Regions from separate parts of the Neptuniibacter halophilus genome, predicted to be linked through region 2. Evidence: predicted binding sites of a transcription regulator. Region 2 holds the regulator's gene; the other holds the start of a gene.
What was found. Region 2 encodes sigma-54, which starts transcription at its own class of promoters, with help from an activator protein. Its sites were predicted from a motif close to TGGCACNNNNNTTGCTNT; they were not measured.
Positions count from the first base shown of each region.

Region 1: speB (agmatinase) is a predicted target of sigma-54. The motif match lies at 5,126-5,143, and genes of this name have one in related genera.

Region 1 covers NZ_AP027292.1:1,514,255-1,521,511, reverse strand. The annotation lists gene QUD59_RS07080 (aldehyde dehydrogenase family protein) at 1-931, opposite strand, end outside; gene QUD59_RS07075 (5-guanidino-2-oxopentanoate decarboxylase) at 948-2,564, opposite strand; gene QUD59_RS07070 (YjiH family protein) at 2,644-4,050, opposite strand; gene speB (agmatinase) at 4,131-5,087, opposite strand; gene QUD59_RS07060 (sigma-54 interaction domain-containing protein) at 5,278-6,678, shown strand; gene QUD59_RS07055 (heavy metal-responsive transcriptional regulator) at 6,683-7,081, opposite strand.
Region 2 covers NZ_AP027292.1:2,602,353-2,609,609, forward strand. The annotation lists gene QUD59_RS12075 (carbon-nitrogen hydrolase family protein) at 1-277, shown strand, start outside; gene yjgA (ribosome biogenesis factor YjgA) at 274-798, opposite strand; gene mgtE (magnesium transporter) at 807-2,156, opposite strand; gene QUD59_RS12090 (HPr family phosphocarrier protein) at 2,274-2,543, opposite strand; gene rapZ (RNase adapter RapZ) at 2,549-3,406, opposite strand; gene ptsN (PTS IIA-like nitrogen regulatory protein PtsN) at 3,418-3,873, opposite strand; gene hpf (ribosome hibernation-promoting factor, HPF/YfiA family) at 3,893-4,183, opposite strand; gene QUD59_RS12110 (RNA polymerase factor sigma-54) at 4,240-5,742, opposite strand; gene lptB (LPS export ABC transporter ATP-binding protein) at 5,789-6,514, opposite strand; gene lptA (lipopolysaccharide transport periplasmic protein LptA) at 6,518-7,039, opposite strand; gene lptC (LPS export ABC transporter periplasmic protein LptC) at 7,029-7,257, opposite strand, start outside.

The sequences.
Region 1 (7,257 bases), 1.1 Mb from region 2:
CCTGTTTCAGGCGCTGCAGCAGAGGCTGCGCAATCGACTCAGCGACCAGCAGGCGCGAGGTGGCAGAACACATCTGGCCGCAGTTGTAGAAGATACCGCCCATGATCCACTCAACCGCGGCATCTATGTCGGCATCTTCAAACACCAGCATCGGTGATTTACCGCCCAGTTCCAGACTGACACTTTTCATCTGGGTGGCGGCGCTCTGCATCACTTTTTCGCCTACGGCATTGCTGCCGGTGAAGGAGATCTTATCCACACCCGGATGGCTGGTCAGCGGTGCACCAACGTTGATGCCGTCGCCGCAGATAATATTGATCACCCCGGCTGGCAGGCCAACCTGCTGTGCGATTACGCCCAGCTCAAGCTCCAGCAGTGGCGTGATCTCCGATGGTTTGAGCACTACGCAGCAACCGGCGGCGAGCGCAGGCGCCACCTTCCAGGCGGTGGTCACAAACGGGAAGTTCCAGGGCACGATCAGCGCGGCAACGCCGGCGGGTTCGAGGCGGGTCTGTGACTGGTAATCGGTAGCCGCCAGTGCTACCGGGCTGTTCTGCCGGGTATCCAGCAGCTCTGCCTGATCGGCGTAGTAATCCCAGCAAGCGATCGCATCCGCGATATCGATCTCCGCCTCAAACAGCGGCTTGCCGTTATTCAGGCTGGACAGGGCCGCCAGTTCTGCTGCGCGCAGTTCGATCTGGCGGGCAATTGCACGCAGATACTCCGCACGCTGCCGGCCACTAGTGTTACACCACTGGCCAAAAGCGTTGCGTGCTGCGCAGACCGCACGATCCACCTCGGCTGAGGAAGCCGCAGCCACATGGGCTATCACCTGCTCGGTAGCCGGGTTTATCACTTCGAGGTGGTTGGCCTGTTCTGCTGCTACCCACTCGCCGTCGATAAACAACTGATGGTTAGGTTGAATCTCCATTCTGTTTACTCCGTTCTCAGGCTTCGGCTTGCAGAAACGCGGCGTCTTCACGCACTTCGATCAGGGTAGGTCGGTCGCTTCGTGCGGCCTGTTGCAGCAGTTCGGCCAGTTGGCTGAAACTTTCGGCAGTTTCGCTGTGGCAACCGAAACCGCGGGCGATGGTCTGGAAATCCGGGGTGTAGATATCCACGCCGATGGTCGGTATATCCCGACGCTCCATGTAGTGCTTGATCTCGCCATAGCCGCTGTTGTTCCACAGCAGAATGATAATCGGTGCCCCGGCTTCTACGGCCGAGGCCAGCTCCGGCAACGTGAACTGGATGCCGCCGTCACCAATCAGGGCGACAACAGGCTGTTGCGGTGCTGCCAGTTTGGCGCCGATGGCCGCGGGCAGACCGTAACCGAGCGTGCCGTAGCCGGTAGAGGAGTTAAACCAGCTACGCGGCGCCGTGGCCTGATACAGATGGTTACCGGAGTAAACCGGTTGCGTGGAATCGCCGGCGATAATCACGCCGGGGAGGCTCTCCTGCACGGTTTTCAGAACCTGCTGCTGAGCGCTCCATTCGGCTGGCCACTGCTGATCCAGTTCTGCCTGAACCGCTGCAACCCGTGCCGGGCCATCGGTTTGGTTATCCACAGGTGTGTGTTGCAGCGTCTGTGCGAGGGCTTCCAGTGCCAGTCCGGCATCACTGAGAATCGCCAGATCGGCCGGGAAATTGCGGTTGAGCTGCTCGGCATCCAGATCGATCCGGATCAGTTCACCATTAATTGCGAAGCCGCCATCAAAAACCACGTCATAGTCGGTTTCGCCCAGCTCTGTGCCAACCGCCAGTACCAGATCTGCCTGTTTCACCATCTCCCGGACCGGTTCCAGAGATTGATTGGAACCCAGACTCAGGGGGTGGTTCGGCGGCAGTACGCCTTTGGCGTTGATGGTCAGCAGGGTCGGTGCATTCAGTGCTTCAACCAGTTGCTGTGCCGGTTGTGCTGCATCCGTGCAGCCACCGCCGAGCAGGACTACCGGCGAAGTTGCCTGGCGCAGACGCTCTGCAGCCTGTTCGATGGCTGCAGGGGACGGGCCCGGACGGTGCGGCAGAGCTGCGGGTTTACGGCTGAGGTGATCCGCGGGAGCGGTGATTACATCCAGCGGAATCTCAATATGTACCGGGCGTGGTCGGGCGCTGTTAAAGACCGCAAATGCGCGTGCCAGTACCGCAGGCAGCTCATCCGGACGCATCAGGGTATGGTTGAATGCGGAGACTCCGCTGATCATCTCGCGCTGACCGGGCAGCTCATGCAGGCGGCCATCGCCCATGCCCAGTTCACAGCGATGATTGACGCTGGAGATCACCAGCATAGGGATCGAATCCGCATAGGCCTGACCCATGGCGGTGGCGATATTGGTCATGCCCGGACCGGTGATAATAAAGCAGACGCCGGGCTGGCCGGTGACACGGGCGTAGCCATCGGCCATAAATCCGGCCCCCTGTTCATGCCGGGGGGTGATGTGTTGTATCTGGGTGTTCGGCAGGCCCCGGTACAGTTCTACGGTGTGTACGCCGGGAATACCGAAAACAGTATTGATGCCATAGGCTTCCAGCAGTTCTACCAGAACCTCTCCGCAAGTGGTCATGGTTATCTCCTGAATAAAGTCGGGTTTAAGACTGACGCCGCCCGGAACCCGGAGCGGCGTCTGGGGTTGCTCTGTCAGATCAGAACACCAGTGTGTGGGCGATCAGCGCAATAATCGGCAGGGTGATCAGGGTGCGCAGGATGAAGATGATAAACAGTTCCAGCAGGTTCAGCGGGATCTTGGATTTCAGCAGCAGTACGCCCACTTCAGACATATAGATCAGTTGGGTCAGTGAGACACAGGCAACTACGAATCGGGTCAGCTCGCTCTCGATACCTTTACCCAATACCGCCGGCAGGAACATGTCGGCAAAGCCAACCAGCATCGCAGGAGCTGCAGCGGTTGCCTCTGGCAGGCGCAGCAGTTCCAGCAGCGGGATAAACGGGTATGAGAGCCAGGTGAAGACCGGAGTAAACTCAGTCAGCGCCAGCGAAACCGTACCGATCGCCATCACCAGAGGCAGCAGACCAAACCAGATATCAGTGACATTCAGCAGGCAGCTTCGGCCCAGTGCTGCTGCACCCGGCGCGTTGGCGGCACGGCGCAGTGCCTGTTCCAGTCCCCATGAGAACAGGGAGTGTCCGTTTGGCACCACTTCTTTAATCTGTTTTCCGCGGCTGCTGTACTCATCTTTTTTCCAGCTCAACGGCGGCAGACGCGGGGTGATCACGGCTGCGATCAGACCGGCTACAACCACGGTGAGGTAGAAGGGGATAAACAGGTGATCGAGACCGATAAAGCTGCTGATCAGCAGGCTGAAGGCGATCGATGCGATGGAGAAGTTAGTCGCGATGACGGATGCTTCACGCTGAGAGTAGAAGCCCTGCTCATACTGCTGCGTGGTAATCAGTACCCCAACGGTACCGGAACCCAGCCAGGAGGCGACCGCATCGATGGAGGAGCGGCCCGGCAGACGGAAGACCTTCTGGAAAATATTCCGCACCAGCGTGCCGATAAACTCCATAAAACCGAAGTCCACCAGAAACGGCAGGAGAATCGCAGCAAAGAAGAAAAAGGTGATCAGGACCGGTGCCAGATCCAGCAGCATTACGCCGCCGGTGTTGCGGTTCCATACCCACTCCGGGCCCACCTCGAACAGAGTCATGGCTGCAAACGCAGCGCCAATGACCCGCAGGGCCAGCCACAGGCCTTTAGGCGTGAACACTTCAACTAGTGTGCTGTCTTTACTGGCCCAGCGGGGTTTCAGCAGTGCAGCATAGAGTGAGACCAGTGCTGACAGCACCAGCAGGGACGTAGCAAACGCAGGCAGGTAGTCCTTGGTCAGGGCCTTCAGTTCGTCAGCGAGCACGCCCATGCCGATAGTGACTTTGCCATCCACCATGACCGGTGTCAGAAAGAACAGCACCCCGACCACAGAGGGGATGATGAACTTCAGGTAGGTGGAGAGGCTGTGCTTGCGGTGCGTTTCATCCTTGTCGGTCAGCAGTACGCTCTCTGCTTCCGTTTGATCAAGATGTTGATTCATGGTTTAACCTTCGTCTTGTAGTTATTTTGGCATAACCGGGCCCGGCCGTATGCACTGACAGCTAACGGGCCCGAAAAAAGTTAGCCCTGGTAGTTCACGCCAGGCAGAACACAGAGCATTTCGTAGAGCAGGTTGGCGCCAAGCAGGGCGGTGTTGCCGCTGTTGTCGTAAGGCGGAGAGACTTCCACCAGATCGCCACCGACGATATCCAGACCGCGACAGCCACGGATGATCTCCAGTGCCTGTGGCGTGGTCAGACCGCCGACTTCGGCAGTGCCGGTGCCCGGGGCATAGGCCGGGTCGAGGCCGTCAATGTCAAAGCTGATATGAACCGGACCGCCGCCGACTTTTTCACGCACTTCGGCCATCAGGGGTTCCAGAGATTTGTGCCAGCACTCCTCGGCCGTGACGACGCGGAAGCCCTGATCACGGGACCAGTCGTACTCGTCGATGGAGTAGCCGGTGCCACGCAGGCCGATCTGAACCACACGGTCGCAGTCCAGCAGGCCTTCTTCTACTGCACGGCGGAACGGCGTGCCGTGGGCGATTTTTTCGCCAAACATGTGGTCATTGATATCGGCGTGAGCATCGACGTGAATCAGGCCAACCGGGCCGTGTTTCTTTTTCAGTGCGCGCAGGATCGGCAGGGCGATGGTGTGGTCGCCGCCCAGCGTCAGAGGGGCGATGTTATGTTCCAGCACCTTGTCGTAGAACGCTTCGATAATCCGGATACTGTCCTGCAGATTAAAGGTATTGATGGGCACATCACCGATGTCGGCCACCTGAATGCTGTTAAACGGATCGGCACCGGTAGATACATTGAAAGGGCGCAGCATCCGCGATTCATCACGCATCTGACGGGGAGCCAGACGTGCTCCCGGGCGGTTGGAGGTGCCTATATCAAAGGGGACCCCGATAAACGCCGCATCCAGATCGGCTGAGGGTTCGGCGGTAGGTAGGCGCATAAACGTGGCCGGGCCGCCGAAGCGTGGCATCTCGTTGCCCCCCAGGGGCTGGTTAAAACGGCGTTCAGACATGGCGTTATCCTTATGTGAATTTCTTGTCATAAGGAGTTTTAGCCAGAACTGTGCCAATTTTATTTTTTATTGTTTTTCAATAAGTTGTAATCTTTTGATTCATTATTGAATTGCGGTGTGCTGGGATTTGATTCTTAAATGAATTATGATTCATTTTTGATAGTATGCGGCGGCAAGAGGTCAGGGGCAGGTGAATCGATCAATTAGCGAAAGAGCGTTGGAGCTGGTGCTGGAGAAGTCCCGCGACAACATCATGATTGCCGATGGCAACGGTGTGATCCTGCAGGCGGGGAGTAATTGTGCCCAGATTTATGGTCGCTCGCTGGAGCAGATGCTCGGTGCATCGATCTATGAGCTGGAGCAGGAAGGGGTACTTAAGCCTTCGGTAACCGCGCAGGTACTGCAACAGCGTAAACCCGTGCAACTGATGCAGGCGACCCGTACCGGGCGCACGGTCATGGCGGAAGGTTTTCCGGTGTTTGATGAGCAGGAACAACTGGTTCGTGTGATCAGCTTCTCGCAGGATCTGACCGATCTGCAACTGCTGCAGCAGGAGTATGAGTTGCTGCAACAGAAGCTGGCCCGGCGTGGTTATCCTGCGGGTGAAACGGTACAGGTAGATGAACTCTGCTTTAAAAGTCAGGCCTTAAAAGAGATCTATGAACTGTTGCAGCGGGTAGCCCCGACCGATGCCAGTTTGCTGCTGCTGGGGGAATCCGGGGTGGGCAAAACGGCCATTGCTCAGCTCTGTCATCGCCTCAGTCCGCGCGCGGCAGCCCCTTTTATCGAAGTAAACTGCAGTGCGATTCCGGAGAGTCTGTTTGAGTCGGAGATGTTTGGTTATGCGCCCGGCTCCTTCACCGGTGCCTCACGGCAGGGTAAACCGGGCCTGATTGAGCAGGCAGATGGGGGCACCCTGTTCCTTGATGAAGTAGGGGAGCTGCCGCTGGCGATGCAGGCGAAACTGCTGAAAGTTCTGCAGGACGGAGTCGTGACCCGAATCGGCAGCACCACGTCTACCAATATCGATTTTCGTCTGGTCAGTGCGACCAACCAGAATCTGCATGATCAGGTCGTCGCCGGAGAGTTTCGGTTGGATCTGTATTACCGGCTGAATGTGATGCCGGTGATGATTCCGGCGCTGCGCGAACGACCCGAGGATATCCCGGTGTTGCTGGATCATGTGCTGGTGCGTCTGAATCAGCGCTATCAGCAGGATAAAGTGCTGGATGAGCAGGCCCGGCAGCAACTGGTTCAGTATCCCTGGCAAGGTAATGTGCGTGAACTGGAGAATCTGCTGGAGCGCTTCTACGTGGCCAGCCCGGGCAATCTGATTCAGTGCGAGTTACCGGTTTATGCTCAGGCCGGTGCTGAGCCCATGCCTGCCCCGGTGGCGCCGGTCGTGGTGCCGGCGGCAGGTCTGTCCGGGCGAAGCCTGAATGAGGCATTGGACGCCTACGAAAAGCAGTTGCTGGAGGAAGCACTTAAGCAGTGTGATACCACCTATCAGTTGGCGGAATCTCTGGGCCTGAGCCAGCCGACCGTGTTTCGCAGGCTACGCAAACATGGTCTCAAAACCGGGCTGCGCTGAAGGCTCAATGCTGAAGGAAGTCGATGATCGGGCACTCAGAGACCGGCCCTTCACCACAGCAGCGCTCTGACAGTTGTTCGAGCGAGTGCTGAATTTTCTGCAGTTCACTGATCTTGCTGCGCACCAGATCGATTTTATGTTCGACCTGTTGTTTAACCAGAGCGGAGCTTGAATCAGGCTGGACCTGAAGCGAGAGCAGTTCGCCGATCTCCTGCAGGGAGAAACCAAGCTCTTTGCCTCGTTGGATAAAGTGCAGTCGTTGCAGGGTGTGTTCTGAATAAACCCGGTAGCCGGATTCAAGACGCTGCGGTTCCGGAATCAGACCGCGCTTTTCATAGTATCGGATGGTCTCGACACTGATGCCGGACTGTTTGGCCACCTGGCCGATCTTGAGCTGTTTCATACTGCCTGTTTAACACAGGCAGTATGTTCGCTCAATGACGTGGTCTGTAATTACAGTACCACGCGGCTTACAGCGATGCTGGCAGGCATAGTAATCCATGCCAGTGCTACCAGATTGATCAGGATCCAGCCAAAGCCAGAAGAGTCGCGGAAGTTTTCGTTATCAGCCATGAAAGT
Region 2 (7,257 bases):
TACTTATGTGACAGGTGAAGCCCACTGGGAGGTACTGTTACGTGCGCGGGCGATCGAAACCCAATGCTATCTGCTGGCACCGAATCAGGGAGGCGAGCATACGCCGACCCGTTCAAGCTGGGGCCATTCTATGATTGTTGATGCCTGGGGAGAGGTGCTGGCAGAGCGATCTGAAGCGGGGCCGGGACTGGTCTTTGCGGAGATCGACCTGAAGGCGCTCGAGCGGCGCCGTCAGGCGATGCCGGTGCAGCTGCACCGGCAGCAAGCCGGGTTTTAAACCTCAGCGATATCGCGCAGATATTTAAACAATTTGCGCGCGGAAGCCGGTGGTTTCTCCTGCTGTTGCTCCTTCTGTGCGTTTCGGATCAACTGGCGCAGGTGCTGGACATCGGCACTCGGGTGCTCGTTTATATAGGCCTGCAGGGCGCTGTTTCCCTCGTTGATCAGGCGGTCACGCCATTGTTCGAGACGGTGGAATACCTGTGTGTGGGCCTGATGACCGGCCTCAAACAGGCCTATTCCCTGTTCGATCTGTTCCGCATCTTCGTTACGCATGACCTTGCCGATATACTGCAGATGGCGTTTACGCGCACCGTTGGATTTGATCCGGTGAAACTCTTCAATTGCGTTATGCAGCGTATCGCTGAGTTCCAGTTTACCTAGTTGATCTTTGTTCAGCCGGGTCAGTCGCTCACCCAGTTCCTGCAGGGCGTGCATCTGCCGCTTTACTTCGGTTTTGCTGGGCCAGTGTTCATCAAACCCTTCCGGGTTGCTGTCAAATTCTTCGTTATTGCTCATGTGCTGCCTCAGGCATAAAAAATGGTGGCCAGGCCGAGAAAGGCAAAGAAGCCGACCACATCAGTAATCGTTGTCAAAAGTACGCTGCCGGCCAGTGCCGGATCGATGCCCATGGATTTCAGGCTGATCGGCAGCAGGGTGCCGGCTATAGCGCCCGCAACCAGATTGATCACTATCGCCAGGGCGATAATGATGCCGATGTTCATATCCTGGAACCAGATAACCGCGACTACGGCGATGACCAGAGCCCAGAGCAGGCCGTTCATGGCGCCGACGATGATCTCACGGTTCAGCAGCCAGCCGGCGTTAGATTTTTCTACATGGCCCAGAGCCTGCCCCCTGATAACCAGCGTCAGGGTCTGGGAGCCGGCAATGCCGCCCATCGAGGCGACGATCGGCATCAGAACCGCCAGTGCCACGACTTTTTCGATGGTCTCCTCAAACAGGCCAATGACAGCGGATGCGATAAAGGCTGTCAGCAGGTTGATCCCGAGCCAGAGTGCCCGGCGGCGGGTGGTTTTCATGACCGGGGCAAAGGTATCTTCATCTTCGTCCAGACCGGCCATGCTCATCAGTGAGTGGTCGGCATCTTCACGGATCACATCAACCACGTCATCGATGGTGATACGGCCGAGCAGTTTGCCCTTGTTATCGACCACCGGGGCGGAGACCAGGTCGTGCTCTTCAAACAGCTTTGCCACTTCATCATCGGGCATGCTGGCGTTGATCGGCTCGATATCGGTATTCATGATCTCGCGGATGGTGATCGCAGGATCGGAGACCAGAAGTTTAGTCAGCGGTAGCAGGCCGATATAGGAATCTTTACGACTTACCACCACCAGACTGTCGGTCATCTCCGGAATCTCATTATGACGGCGGATATAACGCAGTGTTGTCTCAACGGTGATGTCAGGACGGATGGTGGTGGTATCCGTGTTCATCAGACCGCCGGCGGTATCTTCCGGGTAGGACAGCAGTTTCTCGACCCGACGCCGGTTCTGCTTGTCCATGATCCGCAGGGTTTCTTTCATCACCCGGTTAGGCAATTGCTGCAGAACGTCGACCATATCATCCGAATCGAGGGATTCGGTCAGGGCGAGTACCTCTTCTGAGTTCATCCGGCTGAGGATGTCAGCCTGAATGTCATCGGCCAGGTGTTGCAGTACCTCCGCTTCCAGATCGTGCGAGATAAGGTTCCACAGAATCTGACGCTCTTTTGGCGGTGACTTCTCTATCAGCCGGGCCACTTCTGTTGGACGCAGGGTATGGTTGAGGGTGAAGCGGATCTGGCGGAACTCACCGCTGTCCAGTGCTTCACTCAGCTTATCCAGATGTGATTTGGTCTCTGTCTGCGCCATAGCGTGCGTCACATGTACGATTGGAGGGGTGGAGTGCCGGAAATGCGCCGGCGGGTCGACAGGTCAATTATAGCGAATTGTCAGGTCTGGGATAACCCGATGATAAGTAATAATTATTTACTCATCTTCGTCGAAGCGGTTGTTGATAAGCTGTTCGATCGCGTCCAGAGCGGCCTGTTCATCGCTACCGTCGGCGCGAATGGTCAGGCTGGTACCTTTGCTGGCGGCCAGCATCATCACCGACATAATGCTTTTACCGTCCACCTCGCGACCATCTTTACCCAGCGTGATGGCTGAGGAGAAACGGGAGGTAACACCAATGAGTTTGGCGGCTGCGCGAGCGTGCAGACCCAGTTTGTTGATGATGAGTAGTTCTTTTTCCTGCATCCTGATTAACTCAGCTCCCGGTGACGTACCTGAACATTATCCATATGTTTGGAGAAATGAGAAGCTAACTGTTCACAGATAAAGACTGAGCGGTGCTGACCACCAGTGCAGCCGATGCCGATGGTGATATAGCTGCGGTTATTTTCGCCGAAGCGGGGCAGCCAGCGCTCCAGAAAGGTGGTGATATCTGCGATCATTTCGCCAACCTCAGGCGAGTTGCCCAGGAACTCCTGAATCGGCTTTTCGCGACCGGTGAACCGGCGCAGTTCCGGGATCCAGTGCGGATTGGGCAGCGCACGGACATCGTAGACAAAATCCACATCCAGCGGCACGCCGTGCTTAAAACCGAAAGATTCAAACTGCACCGAAAGGGTCTGTTCTTTGCGTTGAGCGACCCTGAGTTTAACCGTATCCCGCAGTTCGTAGAGTGACAGCCGTGTAGTGTCAATGCGGATGTCGGCCATACTGGCGATCGGTTCCAGCAGCTCCGATTCGGACTGAATCGATTGCTGCAGGTTTTTATTCTCATCTGAAAGGGGGTGTTTGCGCCGGGTCGAACTGTAGCGTTTAATCAGGGTGGCTTCAGAGGAATCCAGATAGATCACCTCATAATCCGCCCAGTGTTCAGCTCTGAGTTGTTGCAGTATCTCAGGAAATCGCGACAGGTTACTCAGCAGATTGCGGGCATCAATACTGACCGCAATCTGATTCGGATGGCTGGGGTCGCTGCTCATCTGCTGCACCAGATCGGGCAGCAGCATTGCTGGCAGGTTATCAATACAGTAGAAGCCGATATCTTCTAAAGCTTGCAGTGCGGTACTTTTACCCGAGCCCGATCGGCCACTTATCACAACCAGCTTCATGACATCTGCCCCTAACTGCTGAGTCGGTTAACGGTCTCAAACAGGTCCTTGTCGTTCTGAACCTCGCGCAATGCTGCGCGAACCTCTTCCTGACTGAACAGCTCGGCGATGGAGGCCAGTGTCTGCAGGTGTTCGGAGGTGGCATCCTCCGGCACAACCAGTGCAAACAACAGGTCAACCGGCTTGCTGTCGATCGCATCAAAATCAACCGCTGCATCCAGCTTAATCAGGAAGCCGATGGCATCCTGACAGTCAGCAAGGCGACAGTGGGGGATAGCAACGCCATCACCAATACCGGTACTGCCCAGCTTTTCACGGCCGTGCAATCCATTGAATATACTGCTGCTATCCAGCTCCGGATGCTGCTCAGCGATCTGCTCAGCGATGACTTCCAGAATACGTTTTTTACTGCCGCCCTCAAGACCGCAAAGGGTGCTTGAGGGGGTCAGGAGTTCATTGACCTGCATAGTGTGTTAAAGCGTGGGCCTATTTGTGGGTTTTCATTTTTTCTTTATGCTTGATCACCTGACGGTCGAGCTTATCAGTCAGGCCGTCGATCGCCGCATACATATCTTCGTGCTCGTGAGTGGCAAACAGCTGTGCGCCGGAGACGTGCATCTCAGCTTCAGCTTTCTGACGCTGCTTTTCTACGCTGAGAGTTACCTGAACGTTGGTGATGTTGTCAAAATGGCGTTCGATCTTCTGCAGCTTTTCAAGCACATAGTTCTGCATGGAATCGGTCAGTTCAACATGGTGTCCGGTGATATTGATCTGCATAGGTCTCTCCTACTGAATGCTGACGAGACTTAGTCAGCGTGCATGTGTTGTTATTATTAAACCAGACGCTTTCGCTCATTAGAAGGTGGTATGCCCATCGCTTCTCGATATTTTGCGATCGTACGTCTGGCGACTTTAAAGCCCTGTTCATCCAGGAACTGGGCGATCTTGTTATCACTCAACGGCTTGGCGGCATTTTCAGAGGCCACCATTTTCTTAATCAGCGCACGGATGGCGGTCGAAGAGGCCGCTCCACCGGTGGCTGTACTGATATGGCTGGAGAAGAAGTACTTCAGCTCAAAGATACCCCGGGGGGTGTGCATAAATTTCTGCGTGGTAACGCGGGAGATGGTGGATTCATGCATCTCGACCGCTTCGGCAATATCGTGCAACACCATGGGTTTCATACCCTCTTCACCGTGATCCAGAAAGCCGGACTGACGTCGGACAATCTCATTGGAAACCTTGAGCAGGGTTTCATTCCGGCTCTGCAGGCTTTTGATGAACCAGCGGGCTTCCTGCAAGTGATTTTTCAGATAGGTGTTGTCGGAGCTGTTATCTGCGCGTTTTACCAGACCGGCGTAACCGGCGTTGATCCGCAGTTTAGGAGATACTTCCGGATTCAGGTTGACTGTCCAGACGCCCCGTTCCTTAGTGACGATAACATCAGGAATGACATATTCTGCAGTGCTCTGGCTGATACTGGCGCCGGGTTTCGGATTCAGCCCCTGAATCAGTTGAATAACCTGCTGCAACTGGGGTTCACGCAAACGGGTTTTGCGCATCAACTGGCGGTAGTCGTGGGTGCCCAGCAGTTTGATATATTGCTGGGCGACTTTGATCGCTTCATTGCGCCACGGGGTTTCAGCCGGTAGCTGGCTCAGTTGAATGCTGAGGCATTCGCTGAGATCGCGACAGGCAACACCGGCGGGATCGAATTGCTGGATACGGTGCAGTACCGCTTCCACTTCATCCAGTTCCAGCTCGGCGAACTGCTCATCCTCTTCGGTCTGGAAGTGTTCGAGAATCTCTTCAAGACTGATGGTCAGGTAACCGTCGGGATCGATGCCATCGATGATGCTGGTGGCGATCAGACGATCCATGTCACTCATGGGCGTGAGGTTGAGCTGCCAGTGCAGATGATCCTGCAGGGTCTCTTCGGCGGTGTCATTGGATTCGAAACTGTCGAGATCCTCTTTGCTCAGGCTGGGCGTGGAGGACTGGAAGGTGTCTTCCCAACTGCTGTCTGTAGAGAGTTCATCCGGGATGCTCTCGTTCCAGTTATCTTCGGCAGCCGGACTGTCGTCATAGTCATTATCGCTGTTACTGCTTTCCCCGGCACTGATCTCAGTGGTCTCAGTCTGGTTGTCGGATTCGTTGTTGCTTGTATCCTGTCCATGATCTTCATCGGATACATCCAGCATGGGGTTGCTTTCAAGCGCTTCCTGAATCTCCTGCTGAAGGTCCAGCGTGGATAGCTGCAACAGACGGATTGCCTGCTGAAGCTGAGGGGTCATGGTGAGCTGTTGCCCAATTTTTAGATGGAGCGCTTGTTTCATAATACGACGGTCTTAACTCCTGATAGCCAGATAGATTATGGCCGGGTTACAGGGAAAACTGTTCGCCAAGATAGGCGTTCTTAACAGCCTGATTGGCCAAAATCTCGTTCGGCTTGCCTGTGGCAAGTATAGTGCCTTCACTGACGATATAGGCTCTTTCGCAAATATCCAAGGTCTCGCGCACATTATGATCGGTAATCAGAATGCCGATGCCACGGGATTGCAGGTGGCGAATGGTCTGCTTGATGTCGTTAACCGAAATCGGGTCGACCCCGGCAAACGGCTCATCCAGCAAAATAAAGTCAGGCTCGGTGGCCAGTGCGCGGGCGATCTCTACCCGGCGTCGTTCACCGCCGGAGAGGCTCATACCCAGACTGTCACGGATGTGGGTGATATGAAACTCTTCCAGCAATTCCTGCATCTTTTCAGTTGCACCGGCCTTGTCGAGATCCGCTCGGGTTTCGAGAATAGCCAGCAGATTATCTTTGACCGACATCTTGCGGAAGATGGAGGCCTCCTGAGGCAGGTAGCCGATTCCCTGGCGCGCGCGGCCATGCATCGGCAGTGATGTAATATCCTGATCGCCAATGCTGACGCGCCCGCGATCGGCCTGTACCAGCCCGACAATCATGTAAAAACAGGTCGTTTTGCCGGCACCGTTGGGCCCCAGCAGGCCTACGATTTCGCCATTGTTGATCTGCAGGGAAACATCTTTAACAACCTCGCGCCCTTTATAGCGCTTAGCCAGGTTATGGGCTTCTAGTAAGCTCATCTATCAGTTGGCCTTATTCTTTTTCTTTGGCTGGATCACCATGTTAACCCGGCCGGAACTCTGTTCGTTACTGTCCTGACTGCCGAAAGCGTTAACGATAGAGCGGGTCAGGTCGTAGATGATCTTTTCGCCGGTAAAGGTATCCTGCTCCTGAATCACTTTAGCCTGCTGGGTGATGGTCAGTTTTTCAATATCGACTTCGTAAACCATGTGCAGGCCCCAGGCGTCACTGTAAGGGTCTTCGGCGGTAGGTTTCTGGCGGAAGTGCGCAGGGGCGCCTTTGGCGATCAGTTTGTCGATGCCCTCGTCACCGCGGTACATATCAACATGGTCGGCTTCGATCAGCATCGTGCCCTGAGTGATGACCACATCGCCGATATAGGTCGTAATACCGGTTTTGTCATCAATCCGTGCTTTGTTGGCTGTGATGTGAATAGGCTGGTCACGGTCTTCCGGCAGCGCGGAGGCCTGGAACGCAGTCAGGGTCAGCAGAGCGGTCAGCGCGGTGGCGAATTTAGTTAGCATTGTTGTGAGTTCCTTCTACCTGAGAGTGCAGATTCATGACGCGGCTGTTGAACTCCACGTCCATGCCTACACCCTGGAGAATACTGTTTGCCGATTCTATGGTCACGGGGAGATCGGTTTCGGCCCGGTCCAACTGGTGGAAAATAGCCAGTTGCTCGGTTTTCAGGATCGTTGCCGTGGGCGTATCCGGATTATCATGAACTCTGACATCGCCTGCA